Regions from separate parts of the Enteractinococcus fodinae genome, predicted to be linked through region 2. Evidence: predicted binding sites of a transcription regulator. Region 2 holds the regulator's gene; each other region holds the start of a gene.
The links. The regulator HrcA, encoded in region 2, represses chaperone genes, less so after heat shock. The targets are predictions, from matches to a motif close to TTNGCACTCGNNNNNNNCGAGTGCNAA.
Positions count from the first base shown of each region.

Region 1 (4,199 bases), 550 kb from region 2:
GGTGATTTTCTCCCACCCAATATTGCGGTGGGAACCAGCCTCGTGGGCTGTCACGGTCAGCACTCGGTTCAACAACATCACACCCTGGGCTTCCCATGCTGACAGATCACCAGACTCCGCCGGTTCGATGCCGAGATCATCGTGTAATTCCTGAAAGATATTGACCAGCGATCGCGCAATCGGCCGCACATGTGGATGCAGGGCAAAGCTCAGCCCCACCGCATGACCGGGAGTCGGGTAGGGGTCTTGCCCGACGATGAGCACCTTGACGGCGTCCAAGGGCATCCGAAAGGCCCGCAAGACGTTTTCCGGTTGCGGTTCAATGTGCTCACCGGCCTCTCGGCGAGAACGGATATGTTCGGTGAGTGCAGTCAGCTCTTCGACCACAGGGGCCAACACTGGGTGCCAAGAGGGATGAATATTTGGCCAAGCAGAAAAGGTCATGGGATTAGCCTAACGAAGTCTGAAGGATGCGGTAGTTTAGACTGGTGGCGACGAATCGATCAGAAGGGGGAAGCATGGCAGCGCTGAGCGCGATAGACCAGCAAATGCTGGAATTCGAAAAACGCTCCTGGCATTACGCCGGTGCTAAAGACCGAGATATCACCGATACCTTCGGCATGACCCCAACCCGGTACTATCACAAGCTTGCCCGGCTGATCACCACCGAACGCGCCTATGCATACGATCCGATGCTCGTAGAACGGTTATTAAACGCACGCTCGACAGTCCAGCGTGTAGAAGGTATGACTCCGTGACCCAGCAATCGACACAAGATCAATACCCCCGGGATCGCTTCGACGACGTCGAACGCTACACGACCCAACAGGGTGCACACCGCAAAGAGTTTCCCGTACCCAAAGGTGCCGGACAACTCAACGCCATTATTCTCGCCGGCGGAGCAGCGCTCGCCGTTGGTATCGGCTCCTATTTATGGTTGTATCCGTCTGACCCGCTAAATCAGGCCGGTCCAGAGTCCGAAGAGACGGTCATCGCTCCGGTTGACGATGAACCCCAAGATGTCGACGACGAGGTAGAAGAGCTCGACGAGCCCGAACCCGTCGAAGAGGTCGAAGCCCCCGAGACCGTTGAGGTTGAAGAAGTCGACGAGACACCGGAACCAGAAGAGCCCTCCCCGGAAGAAACCGAGGCTCCTGATGAAGCCGTCGACTATGAGTTGCCGGTAGGTGTGTATAACGCCTCCACCATTCAGGGCTATGCCGCACAGGTCGCTCAAGAGCTCGGTTCGGCCGGGTTTAATGTGCCGGTCGCGGACAACTGGAGCGGTCAGGTCCCGGCTCAAACGACGGTGTTTTACTCCGATAACGAGGCGACCGCGCGCGCCGTGGCAGACGAAGTCGGTGCGGTCGCGGTGTATGAGGCCTCTGTTGACGGTGTGCTCGTCGTGCTCACCGCTGATTAACAGAACTTTAGCTACTTGCACTCAGGGGTCCCGAGTGCTAAAACTAGTGTTAGCACTCTGCGGGTGTGACTGCCAAAGTTGCCCGCAGATAAACCTCACCATCAGCTGAAACTTCTGTACCGCCACCCGGTCAGGGCAGGAGTTTGCCGTCGCGGGCACTGTGGTGCAGGTGTGGAACCAACTCGTCCCGAAAGGACCGTGCAATACATGGCTAAGACCATTGCATTTGACGAAGAAGCACGCCGCGGCCTAGAAGCGGGTCTCAACGCTCTGGCTGAGGCGGTCAAGGTAACCCTGGGCCCACGTGGCCGCAACGTCGTACTGGAAAAACAGTGGGGCGCACCGACCATCACCAACGATGGTGTTTCGATCGCAAAAGAGATCGAACTAGAAGACCCATACGAAAAGATTGGCGCCGAGCTGGTCAAAGAAGTCGCCAAGCGCACCGATGATGTCGCTGGTGACGGTACGACTACCGCAACCGTTCTGGCCCAGGCGCTGGTCTCCGAAGGCCTGCGCAACGTTGCAGCCGGAGCCGACCCAATCGCCCTGCGTCGCGGCATCGACAAAGCCGTTACAGCTGTCACCGACGCATTGCAGCAGCAGGCTCGTGAAGTCGAAACCACTGAACAAATTGCTAACACCGCTGCGATCTCAGCCGGTGACTTCGAAATCGGTCGCCTGATTGCTGAAGCCTTGGATAAGGTCGGCAAAGAAGGCGTTGTGACCGTTGAAGAGTCCAACACGTTCGGCCTGGATCTGGAACTGACCGAAGGTATGCGCTTCGACAAGGGCTACATCTCCGGCTACTTCGCCACCGACGGCGAACGCCAGGAAGCAGTTCTGGAAGACCCTTACATCCTGATCGTCAACTCCAAGATCTCCAACGCCCGAGATATGGTTGGCATCCTCGAAAAGGTCATGCAGTCGAACAAACCACTGCTGATCATCGCCGAAGATATTGAAGGCGAAGCCCTGGCAACCCTGGTGGTCAACAAGATCCGTGGCACCTTCAAGTCAGTCGCCGTCAAAGCCCCAGGCTTCGGCGACCGTCGTAAGGCTATGCTCAACGACATCGCGATCCTCACCGGCGGCCAGGTCATCTCCGAAGAAGTTGGCCTGACCCTGGAAAACGCCAACCTTGACATGCTGGGCACCGCCCGCAAGGTGGTTGTCACCAAGGACGAAACCACCATCGTTGAAGGTTCCGGCGACTCCGAGCAGATCGCCGGTCGGGTCTCGCAGATCCGTACCGAGATCGAAAACACCGATTCGGACTACGACCGCGAAAAACTGCAAGAGCGCCTGGCCAAACTGGCCGGCGGTGTTGCCGTCATCCGCGCCGGTGCAGCAACCGAGGTCGAGCTCAAAGAACGCAAGGCTCGCATCGAAGACGCCATCCGCAACGCGAAAGCTGCCGTTGAAGAAGGCATCGTCGCCGGTGGTGGCGTAGCACTCATCGAAGCTGCACAGACCGCATTTGCCGATCTGAAGCTAGAAGGCGATGAAGCCACCGGTGCCAACATTGTGAAAATCGGCATCGAAGCACCACTGAAACAAATCGCCCAAAACGCTGGCTTCGAGCCAGGTGTGGTCGTCGACAAGGTCAAGAACCTTGAAGCAGAGCACGGCTTGAACGCAGCAACCGGCGAGTACATCAACCTGCTGGAAGCTGGCATCAACGATCCAGTGAAGGTCACCCGTTCCGCACTGGAAAACGCCGCATCGATCGCAGGCCTGTTCCTGACGACCGAAGCTGTTATTGCTGAGAAGCCAGAACCTGTTGATCCAGCTGCCGCTGCCGGTGGCATGGACCCAATGGGTGGTATGGGCGGCATGATGTAAGCTCGCTGTCTTCGTACAGCTCACATGTCTGACGCGTTGCCCCGGTGTTTCACCGGGGCAACTGCCGTTAATACCCTCAGGTGTACTCACAGCTTCTGAAGCCTCGGTAGAATGACTCGAGAGGTCAGAAAGGAATCGTCGTGAGCAAACTGCTACGTGCCGCTCGGAACATTACCTTCAGCGCGGGTGCCCTGGGCGCCGCAGGGGTCTGGTACCGCAAACGAGCCGAACGACAAATGTCGTTGCGCGGCCAAACCGTCTTGGTGACCGGCGCCGGGTCTGGACTAGGGCGTCTTTTGGCTCTGGGGGCAGCACAGCGTTCTGCATCGCACGTCGTGGTCTGGGATATCGACCCCGATGCTGCAGCGGCGACCGTTGAACACATCCAGTCGCTGGGCATAGATGCTTCCTATGACGTGGTGGATCTGGCTTCAGATGAGTCAGTCGATGCCGCGGGCCATGCCGTGCGCCAGCGCATCGGCGGGATCGATTTTCTGATCAATAATGCCGGGGTCGTGACCGGCAAGCTCTTTCTGGACCAAAATCACGAGGACGTAGAGTATACCTTTCAGGTCAACGCGTTGGCGCTGTATCGTGTCACCCGCCAGTTTCTGCCGAATATGCTGACGAATAATTTCGGGTCAGTCACCGTCATTGCCTCGGCTGCTTCGCTCACCGGAGTCGCCCGGCAAACCGACTATGCGGCCTCGAAGTGGGCAGCACACGGATTCACTGAGTCCCTACGGGCCGAGCTACGCCATCATGGGCGCCGGATTCACACCCTATCGGTCCACCCCTTCTACGTGTCCACCGGGATGTTTGCTGGCGCCAGTTCCCCCAATCCGCTGTTACCCATCTTGGAACCTTCCGACGTAGCCCAGCGAATTTTCCGGGCGCTTGAGGCCGGAAAGCGTCAGTTGGTGCTGCCACC
Region 1 covers NZ_JAVDYJ010000001.1:2,094,510-2,098,708, reverse strand. The annotation lists gene J2S62_RS09775 (uracil-DNA glycosylase) at 1-444, opposite strand, end outside; gene J2S62_RS09770 (DUF3263 domain-containing protein) at 519-758, shown strand; gene J2S62_RS09765 (LytR C-terminal domain-containing protein) at 755-1,423, shown strand; gene groL (chaperonin GroEL) at 1,631-3,268, shown strand; gene J2S62_RS09755 (SDR family oxidoreductase) at 3,409-4,199, shown strand, end outside.
Region 1: a site for HrcA is predicted at 1,473-1,499, ahead of groL (chaperonin GroEL). Genes of this name have one in related genera too.

Region 2 (4,199 bases):
GCGCGCCGGGATTGCTGGGCTGCGGCATGGAGCTTCGCCTCCCATTTGGCGCGCATTTTTGCTGCTCGTTCAGGACGCATTCGCACGATCGAGCGCTGGGCTTGCCACGGTGTGATCGCATCGACGCCTACTTCGGTGGCCATTTCCACTGCCATGAGGTCCCGATCGCCTTTGGCCAGTGCTTGTACCAGGTTGATCCGCACGGCTGGGCTGGGTTGGACTTCGACCGTCTCGACGATTATGCCGGCCGACTGCGGGTCAGCTGAGGTGATGGTGCCGTGTGCTAATGTACCGGCCCCGTCGGACACCATGAGCAGATCCCCCAGGCCCAACCGCTGGGAGCGGATCGCATGAGCTGAAGTCGCAGCGTCCAGATAGACAGCGTCTCCTGGAGCCTTGCCCGTCACGTCCGAACTATAGAACAGCGGGCGTGTCACGATTCATCGTGGGAAAACATGTTGTCGAATCCGGATTTGAGGCGAGAGAAAAAGCCCCGGGATTCGACTTCACCGTTGGCCACGTCTTCGGCACGCAATTCGGCCAATTGCGTCAGCAGGTCGCGCTGTTCGTCAGTTAGGCGGGTTGGAGTAGCAACGTTGAGGGTGATTTTCATATCACCGCGGCCGTTGCCCTGGAGCCTTTTTGCGCCGAGATTTTTCAACGTGACCACATGTCCCGACTGCGTGCCGGGTTCGATGGTGAAAGCCTGTTCTCCGTCGAAAGTATCCACGGTAATTTCGGTGCCCAATGCGGCAGCGGTCATGGGCACGGTCATCGTGGCGTGCAGGTTGTCACCCTGGCGAGTGAAAATGTCGTGTTCCCGGACGCGAATCTCGAGGTAAAGATCGCCGTTCGGGCCACCGGCCACTCCGGCCTCGCCGCGGCCGGCAAGTTGGATGCGGGTACCGTCACGGACGCCGGCAGGTACTTTGACCGTAAAGGAAACCCGCTCGCGGACGCGTCCCTGGCCAGAACATTGGCCACAAGGATCGGTAATGACGTCCCCAAAACCGCGGCAGGTTGGGCAGGTTTCGGTGGTCATCATGCGACCCAGAATGGAATCGACGGGACGAGAAATCTGTCCAGCACCACGACACGTTGTACAGGTTTCTGGATGCGTACCAGGTTCCATGGCCGAGCCTTCACAGCGTTCACATCGCACCGCGGTTTCGACCTCAATGGTCTTTTCTGTACCGAAGACCGCTTCTTCGAGATCGATATGTGTCGCGATCAGGGCATCTTGTCCACGACGGGCGCGGGACGCCGGGCCACCACTTCCACCACCCCCGAAGAACGTTTCAAAGATGTCGGAGAACCCGCCGAATCCGCCGGCACCACCAAAGCCTGCCTGACGGCCATCTTCGTGGCCGGTCGCGTCATAATTTCGACGCTTTGTACTATCCGAGAGCACTTCGTAGGCGTGAGTAACGGCTTTGAACTGTTCAGAGGCTTCTTCGGAAGGGTTGTGATCCGGGTGCAATTGACGGGCCTTTTTGCGGTAGGCCTTTTTGATTTCTTGTTCTGTGGCGTTACGGTCAACACCCAGGATCTGGTAATAATCTTGTGCCACTTGTTGGTCGAGTTCCTTTCAGTTCAAGCCTGTCTGCCTGAAACCGTTACATGGTCGAACGTCTATTATCGCGCCTATAGGCTAACTTGACAAAATCCGTGATAAGTATCGTGCGATCGCCCGTACCGCTGACATCGTCGAGGGGTAATCCATGCGGGTTGGACCCACTACACCGATCTTGGCGGCATCTCCTGGCCCGTATCCTGCGGCCACCACCGAGGTGTCCCCTAGTGAACCGAAGTTCTCATCACCGATACGTACCGATACCCCGTGCGCGTCTTGTTCCATTTCTGTCAACAGTTTCAGTAAGACTACTTGTTCTTCCAGGGCTTCAAGAATCGGACCGATGGAAGAACCGAAATCTTGTGGAGACCGGGCGAGGTTTGCTGTGCCGGCTAGCATAATACGGTCACGATGACCTTCTTCTGCTAACAATTGCAGGGCACGCCCTAGAACTTCAGCCAACGTTTGATCTTCGCGTGGGATCACCGTGTGAATCTGTGCTAGCGCTTTCGTCATCTCGTAAGGGCTGACGTTATCCAGATACTTCATAAATACCTGGGCGAGAACATCAAGCCGCTGCTGATCAACGGGTTCATTGACATACACCACACGCTGATCAACCCGCCCGGTCGACAGGATGAGTACTGCCAACATCCGGTCTTCAGACAAGATGACAAACTCCACCCGACGGATCACTGACGAGTCCATTTGGGGGTATTGCACTACGGCAACCTGACGTGTCAGCTGCGATAGTACCTGGACGGTCGAGGCCATGACGTCGTCAATATCGTCGGCATTATTGAGCAGCGTGGTCACCGCACGTCGTTCGGCGACAGACAAGGGCCGAACCTCTGAGATGCGGTCAACGAAATAGCGGTACCCTTTATCCGTGGGGACTCGCCCCGAGGAGGTGTGCGGCGCTTCAATCAGGCCCTCGTCTTCGAGTGCGGCCATGTCGTTGCGAACGGTTGCCGATGACACGCCCAGATCGTGGCGTTCCACGAGAGCTTTCGAGCCGACCGGCTCCCGGGAGGCAACATAGTCTTCCACGATGGCTTGCAAAACTTTCATACGCCGTGGCTGGTCAGTCATCCACCCTCCCCAAAAAAATTAGCACTGTAGACAGTTCAGTGCTAATGCTAGCCGGAAACTGTCAGGGATTACAGAATGACTTGCTGGTTCTTCGCTGTTGACTGATCAGCCTTTGATAACCTCAATTGAGCACTCGAGCAGAAAGAGATCTTAGGCTATGAATTGGGACCAGTGGGGACCATCCGAGACTGTCGGTCGCCCGGCCGTTACCGCCCCGAAAAAAGTAGCAGCGGCCAGAGGGTTAGTCGTTGAGGATGCGACTTCGGGCTTTACCGGGGCGGTCGAGCGTATTGAGAAATCCGGCGGGGTTCACCTCGTAGTGTTAGCAGGGCGCCGAGACCGGCGACGTTCTTTCCCATTGGGGCTGGGCTTTATGATTGACGGTCAGCCCGTCGAACTTGTCGTCCCCTCTCCGGCCCGCCAGTCAGCACCGCAGCGCACCGCCTCAGGTTCTCGGGCAGTCGGAACGCAGCGCGCAAAAGTCGCCAAAGCATCGCGGATCTGGGTCGAGGGTGTCCATGATGCCGAATTGGTTGAAAAGATTTGGGGGGAGGATCTGCGCGTAGAAGGCGTGGTAGTAGAACCCTTGCACGGGGTTGATGATCTGGCCGAGGCCGTCCGCGCATTCCAGCCAGCAACACGCCGTCGCCTGGCGATCTTGCTAGATCACCTCGTGTCGGGGTCGAAAGAGGAACGCTTGGCAGCACAGGCCATGCAGGTTGCAGGCGCCAAAGACAACGTGCTGATCGTAGGTCACCCGTATGTGGACATCTGGCAAGCAGTGAAACCTGAGGTGATAGGGATCAAAGCCTGGCCGAAGATTCCACGCAGTGAAGACTGGAAAACCGGGATGCTTGCCAGGTTGGGTCTCCCCCATAAAACCCCGGCGGATATCGGGCGGGGTTGGAAGACCATCCTGGCTCGAGTTAAGAATTTCACTGATCTTGAGCCCGAGCTTTTGGGCAGGGTTGAGCATATGATTGATTTCGTGACAGTCCACGATTAGCTGAATAGCTCTGACTCGCTCATAGATGTCAGGCCAGCCACATAATCGGGTTTAGACTGGTGATTGTTTGCTATGATCAGCCGGGTTACTTCCTGCTGAATGAAACGTAAAGGATGCTCGCCGTGTCGCAATCCCCTGGCACCTCACAGAATGGCCCCGGTTCCACCACTCGTGGTCCCCTGACGCCATCTGAAGACCGCCAATGGGCAACAGTTGCTCACTTTGGTGCGTTCCTGGGATTTGTCCCCTCACTTGTGGTGTTCATCGTGTTTCGCTCTCGCGGTCCGTTTTCCGAACAAGAAGCCAAGGAAGCGTTGAACTTCACCTTGCCGCTCACCGTCGTGGCGATTGCCTTCAATATTTTGGCGTTTTTGCCCGTAATGGGCGCGATCTTCGGTGTGGTTGCAGTATTGCTCTGGCTGTTCATGACGATCTCAGGAGTCATTGCGGGTATCGAAGTTAATAAGGGACGTCCTTATCGCTACCCGTTCAATCTCCGTATTATTCGATAGCCTGACTCGGTGCTAA
Region 2 covers NZ_JAVDYJ010000001.1:1,547,879-1,552,077, forward strand. The annotation lists gene J2S62_RS07280 (16S rRNA (uracil(1498)-N(3))-methyltransferase) at 1-437, opposite strand, end outside; gene dnaJ (molecular chaperone DnaJ) at 434-1,570, opposite strand; gene hrcA (heat-inducible transcriptional repressor HrcA) at 1,652-2,665, opposite strand; gene J2S62_RS07295 (DUF3097 family protein) at 2,823-3,671, shown strand; gene J2S62_RS07300 (DUF4870 domain-containing protein) at 3,794-4,183, shown strand; gene hemW (radical SAM family heme chaperone HemW) at 4,196-4,199, opposite strand, start outside.

Region 3 (4,199 bases), 730 kb from region 2:
AAGACACAGATGACCGTGAAATTCGCACAGAGGGAGGCTGCTGACCAGACGAGCAGGGGGCGACGTCGAAGGACGCTGAACCCGACAGAGATGGGCATGTCGTCGGGTTTGGGGAGGGGTTTGACAAAGATTGCGATTGTGGTCGCGGCAAGTGCCGTCAGCAAGGCGGTTCCGAGGAAGGGTGCTCGCCAGGAGATCGTGCCCAAGGTGCCTCCCACGAGCGGGCCCAGAGCCATTCCCATACCAAGCGCGGCCTCGTACAAGATAATGGCAGCGGCGGAGCCACCGTTGGCTGCGCCAACAATACCCGCCAGTGCCATGGTGAAAAACAGTGCGTTGCCGAAACCCCAGCCAGCGCGAAGTCCAATGATCTGACCGATCGTATCTGACAGCCCGGAAATGCCAGCAAAAATAATGATGAGTACCAGCCCGGAGACGAGTGTGGCTTTGATGCCGATCCTCGTCGAAATGAAGCCCGCAAAAAACATGGTGCCGGCCGTGACCAGCAAGGATGAGGTAAAAAGCAGCATCGATTCAAAGGCGGACGCCTGGAGTTCGTTTGCGATGGTGGGCAAGATGGGGGAGACCAGACCGATGCCGACAAAGGACACTGCAGTGGCAAACGTAATGGCCCACACGCTGGCGGGTTGTGCTAAAAACTTTCCGGCTGTCCTGCTGGACATGAGTGATCAGCTGCTTTCGTGGGTTAGGCGTTTCCTGTCAGATCGTCGGTGAGGGAATTGAGTAAATCGACTGCGCGCTCAATAGCGGAGTATTCCTCGACTGACAGGGCTTCAAGTTTGGGCTGTAAGACGGTGGCAACTTGCTGGCGATACTCGTCAAGGAGCTGCCGGCCGGTCTCAGTCAGTACGACCAGTTGAGCCCGTGCATCGGCGGGGTCCTCGTGGCGCACTACGAGTCCGTCTTCTTCGAGGCGGTTCACCGCAGAAGTCATTGCCGGCTGCGAGATGGATTCGTAGGCCGCCATGCGTGAGATGCGCTGCGGACCGTGGCGTTCGATGTACCCTAGCGCGCGCATTGAGACGGCCGAAATTGGAATGTCAGAAGCCTGGGTGACCACGCGGGCGAAGCGCGAAGCCGATGCCAGGATTTGATTAGCTAGTGGCTGCTGCGGCGTACTTGCCTGGGCCTTGGCGGTCGCTGAGTGTTCTGGGGGATCTGCCAGGGGATCAGGCGTGGAATACATAAAGAGATTATATAAACGCCCTATGTGAATGTGCAATGGATCACGGGATTAGCACTCTATTTGACCAAGTGCTAATCCGGTAATACAGTTGGGAATTGGCACCCGCATGCTGCGAGTGCTAAAAGCCTTTAGGTTCCAGCCATCCGGCACCCGCGACGACGGGTGGCTTGCCCGGCATAATCAGAATATTTACCTTTTACATTAGTAGGAGAGATTCATGGCTGTCTCCATCAAGCCTCTTGAGGACCGCATCGTAGTTGAACCACTGGCCGCCGAGCAGACCACTGCTTCCGGTTTGGTTATCCCAGATACCGCACAGGAAAAACCACAAGAAGGAAAAGTCGTAGCAGTCGGCCCAGGCCGCGTTGCTGATAACGGCGAACGCATCTCCGTTGATGTTTCCGAAGGCGACGTTGTGTTGTTCTCCAAATACGGCGGCACCGAAGTGAAATACAGCGGCCAGGAGTACCTGGTCCTGTCTGCTCGTGACGTGCTGGCTGTCATCGAAAAATAAGTCTGCCCCGTCAGTAACCATTTTTCGAACCGAACCATAAAGGAGCACAGTTGGCTAAACAGCTGCTATTCAGAGACGATGCTCGTCGCGCACTGCAGGCCGGTGTGGACAAGCTGGCTGACACCGTAAAAGTCACCCTTGGTCCAAAAGGCCGCAACGTTGTCCTCGATAAATCATGGGGCGCCCCAAACATCACCAACGACGGCGTGACCATTGCACGCGAAGTCGAACTGGAAGACCCCTATGAAAACATGGGTGCCCAGCTGGCAAAAGAAGTTGCCACCAAAACTCAAGACATCGCCGGTGACGGCACCACGACCGCAACCGTTCTTGCCCAGGCTCTGGTCAATGAGGGTCTGCGTCTGGTAGCTGCCGGTGCAGCACCCGGAGAAGTCAAAAAAGGTGTCGAAGCTGCCGTAGAAGTACTGCAGGAACGCTTGTTGGAAAACGCCGTAGAAGTATCCGGTGACATGGTTGCCCACGTGGCCGCCATTTCCTCGGGTGAAACCGAAATCGGCGAACTGCTGGCCAAGGCATTCGACACCGTCGGTGTCAACGGTGTTATCACCGTTGAAGAATCCTCGACCACTGACACCGAACTGGAAATCACCGAAGGTATGGAATTCGACAAGGGTTACCTGTCGCCATACATGGTCACTGACGCGGAGCGTCAGGAAGCCGTGCTGGAAGATCCATACATTCTGCTGACCCAGTCCAAGATCTCCAACGTCCAGGATTTCTTGCCACTGCTGGAAAAAGTCCTGCAGGAAAAGAAACCACTGTTCATCATTGCCGAAGATGTCGACGGCGAAGCCCTGTCGACCCTGGTTGTGAACAAACTGCGCGGTACCCTCAACGCAGTTGCCGTCAAAGCCCCTGGCTTCGGTGACCGCCGCAAAGCCATGCTCCAGGATATTGCCACCCTGACCGGTGCACAGGTCGTCTCAGAAGACCTGGGCATGAAACTGGATCAGGTTGGTCTGGAAGTGCTGGGTAGCGCACGTCGCGTAACCGTCACCAAGGAAGCCACCACCATTGTGGATGGCGCCGGTGAAGCCCAGGACGTTGCTGACCGTGTTTCGCAGATCCGTTCCGAGATCGAAGCCACCGACTCCGACTGGGATCGTGAAAAACTCCAGGAACGTCTGGCCAAACTGGCCGGTGGCGTTTCGGTCATCAAAGTTGGCGCTGCCACCGAGGTTGAGCTCAAAGAGCGCAAGGGTCGCATCGAAGATGCGGTCTCTTCAACCCGTGCAGCACTGGAAGAAGGCATCGTTGCCGGTGGCGGTACCGCCCTGATCAACGCTGCTGCCGCCCTTGATGAAGCCGATTCTTTGAAGAATCTGCCATCAGACCAAGCTTCCGGCGTCAACGTTGTGCGCCGCGCCATCGTTCAGCCAACCCGCTGGATCGCCCTGAACGCTGGCGAAGACGGCTCCGTCGTTGTTTCCCGCGTAGCCGATCTGAAGCCAAACGAAGGCTACAACGCCGCAACCGGTGAATACGGCAACCTCGTGGATGCCGGCATCATCGACCCGGTCAAGGTGACCCGTTCGGCCCTGGCCAACGCCGCCTCGATCGCCGGTATGGTGCTCACCACCGAAACCCTGGTCGCAGACCAGGTCGAAGACGAAGAAGACTAAGCTCTTCCACGCTTCACCCAAGACCTCCATCCCAGCTTCGGGATGGAGGTCTTGTGCATTAAGAACCAGATAAGCACCTGTGAAATGTCTGTCACGCGTGCTCATTCCTAGACACTGAGGACCCAAATGACGATGCTGGGAGATGGGTCGCCAGTCATTCGGCACCTGAACTGAAGCAACGCAGCTTCGATGAGAGGAGCACATGTATGAAGACACCTGAAAAGATCGCATACACCGCAAAAGCTGAGATCACCGGTGGCCGTGACGGCCGTGGAACGACCGATGACGGTATGGTTGATGTCGACCTACGCGCGCCGAAGGAACAAGGCGGACCTGGCGGCGGCGCCAACCCCGAGCAACTCTTTGCCGTCGGTTACGGCGCCTGCTTCCGCAGCGCATTAGGTCTGGCCGGTAAAGAATTCGACGTCGATACGAGTGACGCTGTCGTCTACTCGGAAGTCGGCATTGGTAAAGAAGGCGAAAGCTTCGGCCTATCCGTCGAGTTGAAGGTTGAAATTCCGGGCGTTGAACAGCAAACCGCACAGCAGGTCGCGGAACGCACGCACGAATTGTGCCCCTATTCGAAGGCAGTTCGGGGCAACATCCCCGTAAAAATCACCGCGATCTAAGCATCGCACGTGACGCGCATGCCCCGGCACACCATCGTCGGGACATGCGCGGCGCTCAGCGGGGAAGTTCTCAATCGGCGGCGGGCGGGCTATACTGTGACCCGAAGCATTTTGAATATTGGCCGTACATGGCAGGCGGGAGAGCCCACGTGATGTGGGCACCGACGGTGCAACTTCCTCCCCAGGAATCTCTCAGGTATCCCAAC
Region 3 covers NZ_JAVDYJ010000001.1:819,072-823,270, forward strand. The annotation lists gene J2S62_RS03915 (MFS transporter) at 1-683, opposite strand, end outside; gene J2S62_RS03920 (MarR family winged helix-turn-helix transcriptional regulator) at 707-1,207, opposite strand; gene groES (co-chaperone GroES) at 1,425-1,721, shown strand; gene groL (chaperonin GroEL) at 1,772-3,364, shown strand; gene J2S62_RS03935 (organic hydroperoxide resistance protein) at 3,571-3,993, shown strand; glycine riboswitch at 4,120-4,199, shown strand, end outside.
Region 3: a site for HrcA is predicted at 1,256-1,282, ahead of groES (co-chaperone GroES). Genes of this name have one in related genera too.